Regions from separate parts of the Streptomyces sp. NPDC001068 genome, predicted to be linked through region 2. Evidence: riboswitches for the same ligand, from Rfam matches in the RefSeq annotation. Region 2 holds a riboswitch; each other region holds the start of a gene.
The links. A riboswitch is a leader RNA that binds a small molecule or an ion and turns the genes downstream of it on or off. The one in region 2 is predicted to bind S-adenosylmethionine.
Positions count from the first base shown of each region.

Region 1: it holds a riboswitch for S-adenosylmethionine, as region 2 does, so the genes downstream of both, ACFY3I_RS13130 (aminotransferase class V-fold PLP-dependent enzyme) here and thrC (threonine synthase) in region 2, are expected to answer to the same signal.
Region 3: it holds a riboswitch for S-adenosylmethionine, as region 2 does, so the genes downstream of both, ACFY3I_RS00760 (amino acid ABC transporter permease) here and thrC (threonine synthase) in region 2, are expected to answer to the same signal.

Region 1 covers NZ_JBIAYD010000004.1:191,798-195,047, reverse strand. Annotated here, with positions in the region: gene ACFY3I_RS13130 (aminotransferase class V-fold PLP-dependent enzyme) at 129-1,505, opposite strand; SAM riboswitch class IV at 1,650-1,766, opposite strand; gene trpD (anthranilate phosphoribosyltransferase) at 1,919-2,983, opposite strand; gene ACFY3I_RS13120 (cytochrome bc complex cytochrome b subunit) at 3,117-3,250, opposite strand, start outside.
Region 2 covers NZ_JBIAYD010000012.1:280,888-284,137, forward strand. Annotated here, with positions in the region: gene ACFY3I_RS32260 (MoaD/ThiS family protein) at 1-248, opposite strand, end outside; gene thrC (threonine synthase) at 297-1,601, opposite strand; SAM riboswitch class I at 1,620-1,782, opposite strand; gene ACFY3I_RS32270 (glucosyl-3-phosphoglycerate synthase) at 1,940-2,884, shown strand; gene ACFY3I_RS32275 (trehalose-6-phosphate synthase) at 2,990-3,250, shown strand, end outside.
Region 3 covers NZ_JBIAYD010000001.1:168,207-171,456, reverse strand. Annotated here, with positions in the region: gene ACFY3I_RS00770 (putative leader peptide) at 1-51, shown strand, start outside; gene ACFY3I_RS00765 (glutathione S-transferase C-terminal domain-containing protein) at 260-1,132, shown strand; SAM riboswitch class IV at 1,210-1,321, shown strand; gene ACFY3I_RS00760 (amino acid ABC transporter permease) at 1,703-2,683, shown strand; gene ACFY3I_RS00755 (amino acid ABC transporter ATP-binding protein) at 2,680-3,250, shown strand, end outside.

The DNA.
Region 1 (3,250 bases), on a different contig from region 2:
CGCCGACCGCAGCGCCCCCAAGGGGCGCGGGGAACTGCGCGACGAGCCCCCACCGGCCCGCAGGGTGGTCCACCGCGGGTGCATCGTGGCTGAGCACGCAGTTCCCCGCGCCCCTGACGGGGCGCTGATCACACCGCCGGGACGCAGCGGCCGTCCTCCGTGCGGTACGTCCACTTGGCGCCGTCGGCCACCAGCTCCCGTACCGCCGTCACGAACCGCTCCACGTGCTCGTCCGGCGTTCCCGCCCCGAAGCTCACCCTGATCGCGTTCAGGGACTTCTCGCCCGGTGCCGTCTCCGGCGCCCCGCACTCGCCCTGGGTCTCGGGGTCGGTGCCCAGCAGGGTCCGCACCAGCGGGTGGGCGCAGAAGAGGCCGTCGCGGACGCCGATGCCGTACTCCGCGGACAGGGCCGCCGCGAAGTGCGAGCTGTTCCAGCCCTCCACGACGAAGGAGAGCACGCCCACCCGCGGGGCGTCGTCGCCGAAGAGGGAAAGCACCCGGACCTCGGGGACCCCGGCGAGGCCCGCCCGCACCTTCTCGATCAGGTGCCGCTCGCGGGCGACCAGCGTGTCGAAGCCCGCCTCGGTCAGCGCCCTGCAGGCCGCGGCGATCGAGTAGGCGCCGATGACGTTCGGGGAGCCCGCCTCGTGGCGCGCGGCGCTCTCGTGCCACTCCACGGCCACTCCCCCGTCCTCGCGCCGGGTGACCTTGCGGCTGGCGCCGCCGCCCGCGAGGTACGGCTCGGCCGCCCGCAGCCAGTCGGCGCGGCCGGCCAGGACACCGGAGCCGAAGGGGGCGTACAGCTTGTGGCCGGAGAAGGCGATCCAGTCGACGTCCAGGTCGCGGACGCTGACCGGGTGGTGCGGGGCCAGTTGGGCCGCGTCCAGGACGATCCGGGCGCCGTGCGCGTGCGCGGCGGCGGCCAGCTCGCGCACCGGCCACAGTTCGCCGGTGACGTTGGAGGCGCCGGTGACGCAGACCAGGGCCGGGCCGTGGCCCCCTTCGGCGGACTCCGTACGGGCGGCGAGGGCCTTCTCCAGGGTCTCGACGGCCTGGTGCGGGGTGCGCGGGGCGTCGAGGTAGCTGACCCGCGCGCCCTGCCAGGGCAGCAGGCTCGCGTGGTGCTCGGTCTCGAAGACGAAGACCTGGCAGTCGGCGGGGAGCGCGCGGGCCAGGAGGTTCAGGGAGTCGGTCGTCGAGCGGGTGAAGACCAGTTGGTCGTCGGGGCGGCAGTCGAGGAACTCGGCGACGGTACGGCGGGCGTTCTCGAAGAGGTCCGTGGAGAGCTGGGAGAGGTAGCCGGCGCCGCGGTGGACGCTGCCGTAGTAGGGCGCGTACGCCGCCACGTCGTCCCAGACCCGCTGGAGCGCGGGGGCGCTGGCCGCGTAGTCGAGGGCGGCGTAGGTGACCTCGCCGCCGGTGACGAGCGGCACGGTGACATCTCGCCCCAGAACGGGCAGCGGGGCACAAACCGAAGGGGCGGAGGCAACGGTGGAGACGGACATGGCGGAACTCCCGTGAGAGGAAGGAGAAAGGTGAAAAGGGGTGCGCGGAAGGGGGGCTCGACGCCCTAGCGCATTCGGTTGCTCACGGGAGACTCCCTCGGTGACCAGGATCCCTGGACCGTGCTCATCGGGATGAGCGTGAGGGATCCGCGCTTGCCGCAGACCTCGCTGCCTGCGGCCTGGTCTTCACCCGGGGCACCCCGCCACGGACGGAGGGTTGCCGGACAGTCGGCCGGGGCCTCATGACTGTCACTCATGACCTGCGAAGAAACGTAGGGGAAGTGATCGCAGCCCCGCAACTCCTGTCCGGATGACGGGACGCGACCGGGGCAGACGAACAGCCCGGCACCGCCGAGAAGGCCGTGCCGGGCTGAACGCCGTAGCGGTGGAGGGGGTTGCTCCCGCGCGGCCCCCTACCGGTTGGTCGCCGCCGCCCAGCGCTCCAGCACCCGCTTGGCCGCGCCCGAGTCGATCGACTCCGCCGCCCGGTCCATGCCGGCCCGGATCTGCTCGGCCAGCGTCCCGGTGCCCGGGTCGAGGGCCACCAGCGCCGCCGCCGAGTTGAGGACGACCGCGTCCCGCACCGGACCCCGCTCGCCGTCCAGGAGCCTGCGGGCGACCTCCGCGTTGTACGAGGGGTCGCCGCCGCGGAGCGCCTCCACGGGAACCAGGTCGATACCGACGTCACGGGGGTCGAAGGTCGTCTCCGTGACCGTGCCGTCCCGGACGATCCAGACCCGGGACGTCGCGGTGGTCGTCAGTTCGTCGAGGCCGTCGTCGCCGCGGAAGACCAGCGAGGAGTTGCCGCGCTCGGCGAAGACGCCCGCGACGACCGGCGCCATGCGGGGATCCGCGACGCCGACCGCCTGGGCCCGCACCTGTGCGGGGTTGGTCAGCGGGCCGAGGATGTTGAACACCGTGCGGATGCCGAGCTGGCCGCGGGCCGCACCGGCATGGCGCAGCGCCGGGTGGAACTTGACCGCGAAGCAGAAGGTGATGCCGGCCTCCTCGGCTACCTCGGCGACCCGGCGCGGGGTCAGGTCGAGGTTGACGCCGAGCTTCTCCAGCACGTCCGAGGCGCCGGACGCGGAGGACGCGGCCCGGTTGCCGTGCTTGACCACCTTCGCCCCGGTGCCGGCCACCACCAGCGCCGACATCGTGGAGATGTTCACCGTCTTGGCGCCGTCGCCGCCGGTACCGACGATGTCGACCGTGCGGCCCGGCACCTCGATGACGTTGGCGTGCGCGTACATCGTGCGGACCAGGCCGTTGATCTCGTCGACCGTCTCGCCCTTCGCCCGCAGGGCGACGACGAAGCCGGCGATCTGGGCGTCGGTCGCCTGGCCGCGCATGATCTGGTCCATGGCCCAGGCGGTGGCGTCGGCGCTCTGGTCCTGGCCGTACAGCAGCGCGTTCAGCACCCCGGGCCAGGAACGGCCCGCCGCGGTGTCGCCTCCAGCGGGGGTCACAGCGCTCATGGGGCCGCTCCTGATCGTCGTACGGGGGAAAGGGATTCCTCGGGGCCTAGCCTATCCAGCTCCGGGGACGGCGAAGGGCCCCCGTCCGTGTCCCGGACGGGGGCCCTTCGCCGTCGTGTGGCGACGCGGTGGATCAGTGGTGGCCGTGGCCGCTCGTGATCTCCTTGTACTCCTCGACGGTGGGCTTCGGGATCTGGTTGTCCTCGCCGTAGTAGGCACCGCTCAGCTTGGCGCGGAGCTTCTCGGACCCCTTGATCTTGCGCTCGA
Region 2 (3,250 bases):
GAGACGCCGGCCCCGTGCGGGGTGGCCGTCTCCAGACCCTGCTCGAAGCGCACGTCGTCGTCATTGACGTACACGTTCACGAAGCGGCGCAGTTTGCCGTCGTCGTCGAGAACACGGCCGGCGATGCCGGTGTGGTTCTTCTCCAGGTCGGAGATGACCTCACCGAGAGTCCCGCCTTCGGCGCTGACCTCGGCCCGGCCACCGGTGTAGGTGCGCAGGATGGTGGGGATGCGGACGGTGACGCTCACGTTTGAACCTCCGGTTGGGGGCGACGCCTTTGGTTGTTCACGGCCGACTCAGGCGAGCCCGGCTTCACGGAAGGACTCGAGATTCGGGCGAATGGTCGCCGTGAGCCCGGTCCCCGCCACGGCGTCCAGCGTCTTCAGACCATCACCCGTGTTGAGTACGACGGTCGACTTCGCCGGATCGATCTGCCCGTTCTCGATGAGCTTCCTGGTCACGCCGACGGTCACCCCGCCGGCGGTCTCCGCGAAGATCCCCTCGGTCCGTGCGAGGAGCTTGATCGCGTCGACGACCTGCTCGTCGGTGACGTCCTCCACCGCACCGCCGGTGCGGCGCGCGATGTCCAGGACGTAGGGACCGTCGGCCGGGTTGCCGATGGCCAGGGACTTGGCGATGGTGTTCGGCTTCTGCGGCCGCACCACGTCGTGGCCCGCCTTGTAGGCCACCGACACCGGCGAGCACCCCTCGGCCTGGGCACCGAAGATCTTGTACGGCCTGTCCTCGACCAGCCCGAGCCTGATCAGCTCCTGGAGCCCCTTGTCGATCTTCGTGAGCTGGGAGCCGGAGGCGATCGGGATGACGAGCTGGTCCGGGATCCGCCAGCCGAGCTGCTCGCAGATCTCGTACGCCAGGGTCTTGGACCCCTCCGCGTAGTACGGCCGCAGGTTGACGTTGACGAAGCCCCAGCCCTCGCCCGCCGAGTCACCGATCAGCTCGGAGCAGAAACGGTTCACGTCGTCGTAGTTGCCCTCGATGCCGACGAGTTCCCCGCCGTAGATCGCGGCCATGACGATCTTGCCCTGCTCAAGGTCGTGCGGGATGAACACGCAGGAGCGGAAGCCGGCCCGGGCGGCGGCGGCACCGACCGCGCCGGCCAGGTTGCCGGTGGAGGAGCAGGAGAGCGTGGTGTAGCCGAAGGCGCGGGCGGCCTCGACCGCCTGGGCGACGACCCGGTCCTTGAAGGAGTGCGTCGGGTTGCCGGAGTCGTCCTTGACGTACAGGCCGCCGGTGACGCCCAGTTCCTTCGCCAGGTTGTCGGCCTGGACGAGCTTGGTCCAGCCCGGGTTGATGTTCGGCTTGGTCGCCACGTCCGCGGGGACGGGCAGCAGCGGCGCGTAGCGCCAGATGTTCGCGGGTCCCGCCTCGATCCGCTTCCGCAGTTCCTCGGTGTCGTAGGCCGAGAAGTCGTAGGCGATCTCCAGCGGGCCGAAACACTCCTCGCAGGCGAAGACCGGGCCGAGCGGCACGCGGTGGCCGCACTCGCGGCAGCTCAGGGCCTCGGCGGGACCGAGGTCGACGGAGGCGGAACCGGAAGCGGCGGTGGAGTCGGTGGTGGGTGCAACAGTCTGCGCAGCCATGAGAGGCGAGGCCCTTTCTCCTCATCTTCCTCACGACGCATCTCGCCGTGAGACGGATTTGGCACCTTCCCTAGCCGGGAGCCTCGCGAGTGATCGACAGTGTTCGGCGATCCACGAGTAACCGACTGGAGGGTTGCCGGGGCTTCATCGGGCCGTATCCCTCTGCCCCTCTGGATGAGCGGTATGTAGTTGTCAACGCCGGGTGACCCCAGGACATGCGATGGTCATCGGCGTTGTTCAAGACTGTAACCGAAGGCCAGGACAGTTGAGAGAGTCGTCCGAACCGCGAGATGGATCACACCTCGCAGTGTGATCGTGACAGTGAGGAGCCGCTGACTGTGCTGGAAGAAGTCGAGCGCTGGCTGGCCACCCGCTCCTGGTCCGTGAACGACCGCCCGCTGCACCGGATACTCGCCGCCAAGCAGCGCACCGGTCAGTCCGTCTCCGTCGTGCTGCCCGCCCTCAACGAGGAGGAGACCGTCGGCGACATCGTCGCGATCATCCGCCACGACCTGATGCGGCAGACACCGCTCGTCGACGAGATCGTGGTCGTCGACTCCGGTTCCACCGACCGGACGGCGACCGTGGCCGCGGCGGCCGGCGCCCGGGTCGTGCACCGCGACACGATCCTGCCGCGCATCCCCGCCGTGCCCGGCAAGGGCGAGGTGCTCTGGCGCTCCCTCCTCGTCACCACCGGGGACATCGTCTGCTTCGTCGACGCCGACCTGCGGGAGTTCTCCTCCGACTTCGTCACCGGAATCGTCGGCCCGCTGCTGACCGACCCGGGCGTGGACCTGGTCAAGGCGATGTACGACCGCCCGCTCGCCGGTTCGGCCGGTCAGGGCGGCCGGGTCACCGAGCTGATGGCCCGTCCGCTGCTGAACATGCACTGGCCGCAGCTGGCCGGGTTCGTCCAGCCGCTCGGCGGCGAGTACGCGGCCCGCCGCTCCCTCCTCGAACAGCTCCCCTTCCCGGTCGGCTACGGCGTGGAGCTCGGCATGCTGGTCGACGCCCTGCACCTGGTCGGCCTGGACGCTCTCGCCCAGGTCGACGTGGGCGTCCGCAAGCACCGCCACCAGGACGGCCAGGCCCTCGGCCGGATGTCCGCCGCGATCTACCGCACCGCCCAGCTGCGGCTGGCCCGCGGCCACCTGATCCGGCCCGCCCTGACCCAGTTCGAACGGGGTGAGGACGGCTTCGAACCGCGCACCTACTCCGTGGACACCGAGGAACGGCCGCCGATGGTGGAGATCACCGAGTACGCCGAGCGCCGGGTGGCCTGAGCGTGGCGTGACTTCGTCGTACGGCCGTATACGGCGGCGCGTCGGGCGCGGCCGTACGTTTGAGCGTTTCCGGGCCGGGCTAGGTTGAGGCGTATGGCTTCCCCCATGGCTTCCACCGACGGTGCCGAGGTGCTGGTCGCGTCCAATCGCGGCCCGGTCTCGTACGACGTCCGCGACGACGGAGCGCTGCACGCCCGGCGTGGCGGCGGCGGGCTGGTCTCCGGTCTGTCGGCGATCGGGCCGGACGCGAACGCGGTGTGGGTGTGCGCGGCGCTGAGCGACGGGGACCGGGAGGCCGTCCGGCGCGCCGAGGGCGGCCGGCTGCCCGCCGGCGACACCGGCGGCCAGCAGGTCCGGATGCTCGAC
Region 3 (3,250 bases), on a different contig from region 2:
ATCGGCCGCACCGGCCGGGCCCCCGCGGCCGGGCGCGTCGGCCGGCCGTAACCGACCGACCCGCCCACCGTCCGCACCCTGCCGAGCACTGCCCGCCGCCCGCCCCCGCCGCCCGCCGAGCACCGCCCGTCGGCAGCGTCGCCGGCCGCACCGCCCGGGTGGGCGGGCGCCCGCCCGCCGAGCCCCCGCCCACCCGGACACCCGCCCACGATCGCCTCCGCCGCGCGGACGTCCGCGCGCCCGTACCCCGGGGAGACGCATGTCCATCACTCCGCTCGCCGCCCTCCCGTCCGCCCCCACCGGCCCCGCATTCCGCGGGCGCATCGGCCGGGACGCGCGCAGCGGGCACTACGCCGTGCCCGGCCGCTACCGGCTCCACCTCTCCACCGCCTGCCCCGACGGCCTCCGCATCGCCGTCGGCCACAGCCTCCTCGCACTCGGCGGCTGTTGTCCGGTCACCCACCTGCCCGCCGTCCCCGACTGTCCCGACGGCGGGCACACGGCGCTGCGCCGGCTGTACGAGGCGAGCGCCCACCACTACTCGGGACCGGCCCTCGCGCCGGTGCTCAGCGACGACTGGTCCGGCCGGATCGTCTCCACCCACGGCGGGGACATCCTGCGCGACCTCGACCGGCACTTCGGCGACGGAGCCGTCCGGCTGTACCCGCGCGGCGCGGAGCCCGGGATCGAGGAGGTCGAGCGGCTGTGCGCCGAGGGTGTCGAGCGGGCGGCCCAGCACGCCGGCCGTCCGGGCGGCGACCCGCGCGCGCTGGAGGTGCTGCTCGCCACCCTGGACGGGCTGGAGCACCGGCTGACCGGGACCCGGTACCTGGTCGGCGGGGAACTCACCGCGGCGGACGTCGAGTTGTGGGTCACTCTCGTGCAACTCGACACCGTGCACCGCTGCCACCTGGACGCCGGCGCCGTGCACGCGGTCGCGGACCACCCGGCGCTGTGGGCCTACGCCCGCCGCCTGGCCGCCCACCCGGCCTTCGGCACGCATCTCGACCTCGACGGCATCGCCCGCCGCCACCACGGCTGTTGCCAAGGGCTCGAAGCCGCCGGCGCGGCCGTCCAGATCCTGGACTGGGCCCGTCATGCGGCGGACGTCCCGGGAGTTCCGCGCAGGTGAGAGCGGCCCGAGGCGTTTCGCCAGTCGGACAGGCGTTGACATCCGATCGGGCAACTGCCTAACTTGCCGCACAGAACGGTCAAGAGCGTCAGCGTCAAGCCCTGGCTCGCTGACCGGCAACCCTCGCACCGCGGTGGGGTGCCCCAGGTGACGACCGGACCGGATGACGATGTTCGGTAAGCGCGAGGCCCCAGGGCCACCGACTGACGGGTGACGGACATGTACGCAGCGACCGGCACGGCCACGCGCCGCGCGCGGGGCTGCGTACAGCCGTATCCGAGCCCGCTCGTCGCCGACCGCGCCGTCGATCTGCTCCGCGTCAACAGCGCCCTGTGTAGCGCGTGTACCGCACCGGGCCGGGCCCGCTGTCGGGTCTGACCGGCCTTCCGCCCGGTTCCCGCAGCCCCGCGCCTCAGCGTTCCCGACGAAGACACCGGCCCTCCGGTGTGATGCCGTCCGCCCAGCCCCCGCGTCCCGCGCGCCACCGCGCACCCCGCCGTGCCCGAACCCGGCACGGTGCCGGGTGCCCGCCCGCAGGACCGGAGGTGACCGATCCCGCCGGAGCCCGCCATGAGTGAACCCCCAGGCGTCACGCTCGCCCCCGAGGCGCCTTCCCGAACAGACAGAGCATCAGATCGACGCACCGCACAGCGTGTTCTGCCGCTGCGCAGACCCGGACGGTGGATCCTCACCGCCGCCGTCCTCGTCCTGGTCGCCCAGTTCGTCCACGGGCTGGTGACCAACCCCTTCTACCAGTGGGACCGCTGGAGCTACTGGTTCCTGCGGCCGACCATCCTCGACGGTCTGGTGATCACCCTCGAAGTCACGGCCTACAGCGCGGTGCTGGGCCTCCTCGGCGGCATCCTGCTCGCGCTGGCCCGGCTCTCCGGGAGCCCGGTGCTGCGCGCGGTCAGCTGGACCTACGTCTGGGCGCTGCGCTCGATCCCGCTCATCGTCGTCCTGCTCTTCCTCTACAACTTCTCCGCCCTGTACCAGAGGTTGAGCATCGGCGTGCCCTTCGGACCGGCGTTCTTCTCCTTCGACGAGTCCAGGCTCGCCACCGACATGGCCGTCGCGGTGATCGGACTCAGCCTCAACGAGGCCGCCTACGCGGCCGAAGTGGTCCGCGGCGGCATCCTCTCCGTCGACCAGGGCCAGCACGAGGCGGCCGCCGCCCTCGGGCTGCCCAGGTCCTACCAGTTCCGCAGGATCGTGTTCCCGCAGGCCCTGAGATCGATCGTCCCGAACTACGTCAACCAGCTCATCGGCCTGGTCAAGAGCACCTCGCTGGTCTTCTACGTGTCGCTGCTCGACCTCTTCGGCTCCGCGCAGAGCATGGGTTCGACCTACCCCGGCGACATCGTGCCGCTGCTCCTGGTGGTGACCGTCTGGTACCTGATCCTCACCAGCGTCGTCTCCGTCGTCCAGTTCTACGTCGAGCGGCACTACGCCCGGGGCGCCACCCGCTCCCTGCCGCCGACGCCCCTGGGGAAACTGCGGGCCGGGCTCGCCGACCTGCGTGCCCGCGTCCGCCGGGAGGCCGCCGTATGAGCGCCGCCGACACCCTGGAGACGGCCCCCGCCGCACTGGAGATCCACAACGTCCACAAGTGGTACGGCACCCAGCAGGTCCTCGACGGCGTCGACCTGACCGTCCGCCCCGGCGAGGTCACCGTCATCCTCGGCCCCTCCGGCTCCGGCAAGTCCACCCTGCTCAGGGTCGTCAACCACCTGGAGAGGCCCGAGATCGGCCACGTCAGCGTCAACGGCGAGCTGATCGGGGTGAGGCGGCAGGGCGACCGCCTGAAGGAACTGAGCGAGCGCGCCATCCTCGCCCAGCGCGGCCGGATCGGCTTCGTCTTCCAGAACTTCAACCTCTTCCCGCACCTGACCGTGCTGGACAACGTGGCCGCCGCTCCGGTCGCCACCGGAAGGCTGACGAAACCCGAGGCCCAGGCCCTGGCCAAGGAACTCCTCGAACGCGTCGGCCTCGGCGAACGCGTCGGCGCCTACCCCCGGCAGCTGTCCGGCGGCCAGCAGCAGCGGGTCGCCATCGCCCGCGCCCTCGCGCTGCGCCCCGGCGTCATCCTCTTCGACGAGCCCACCTCCGCCCTGGACC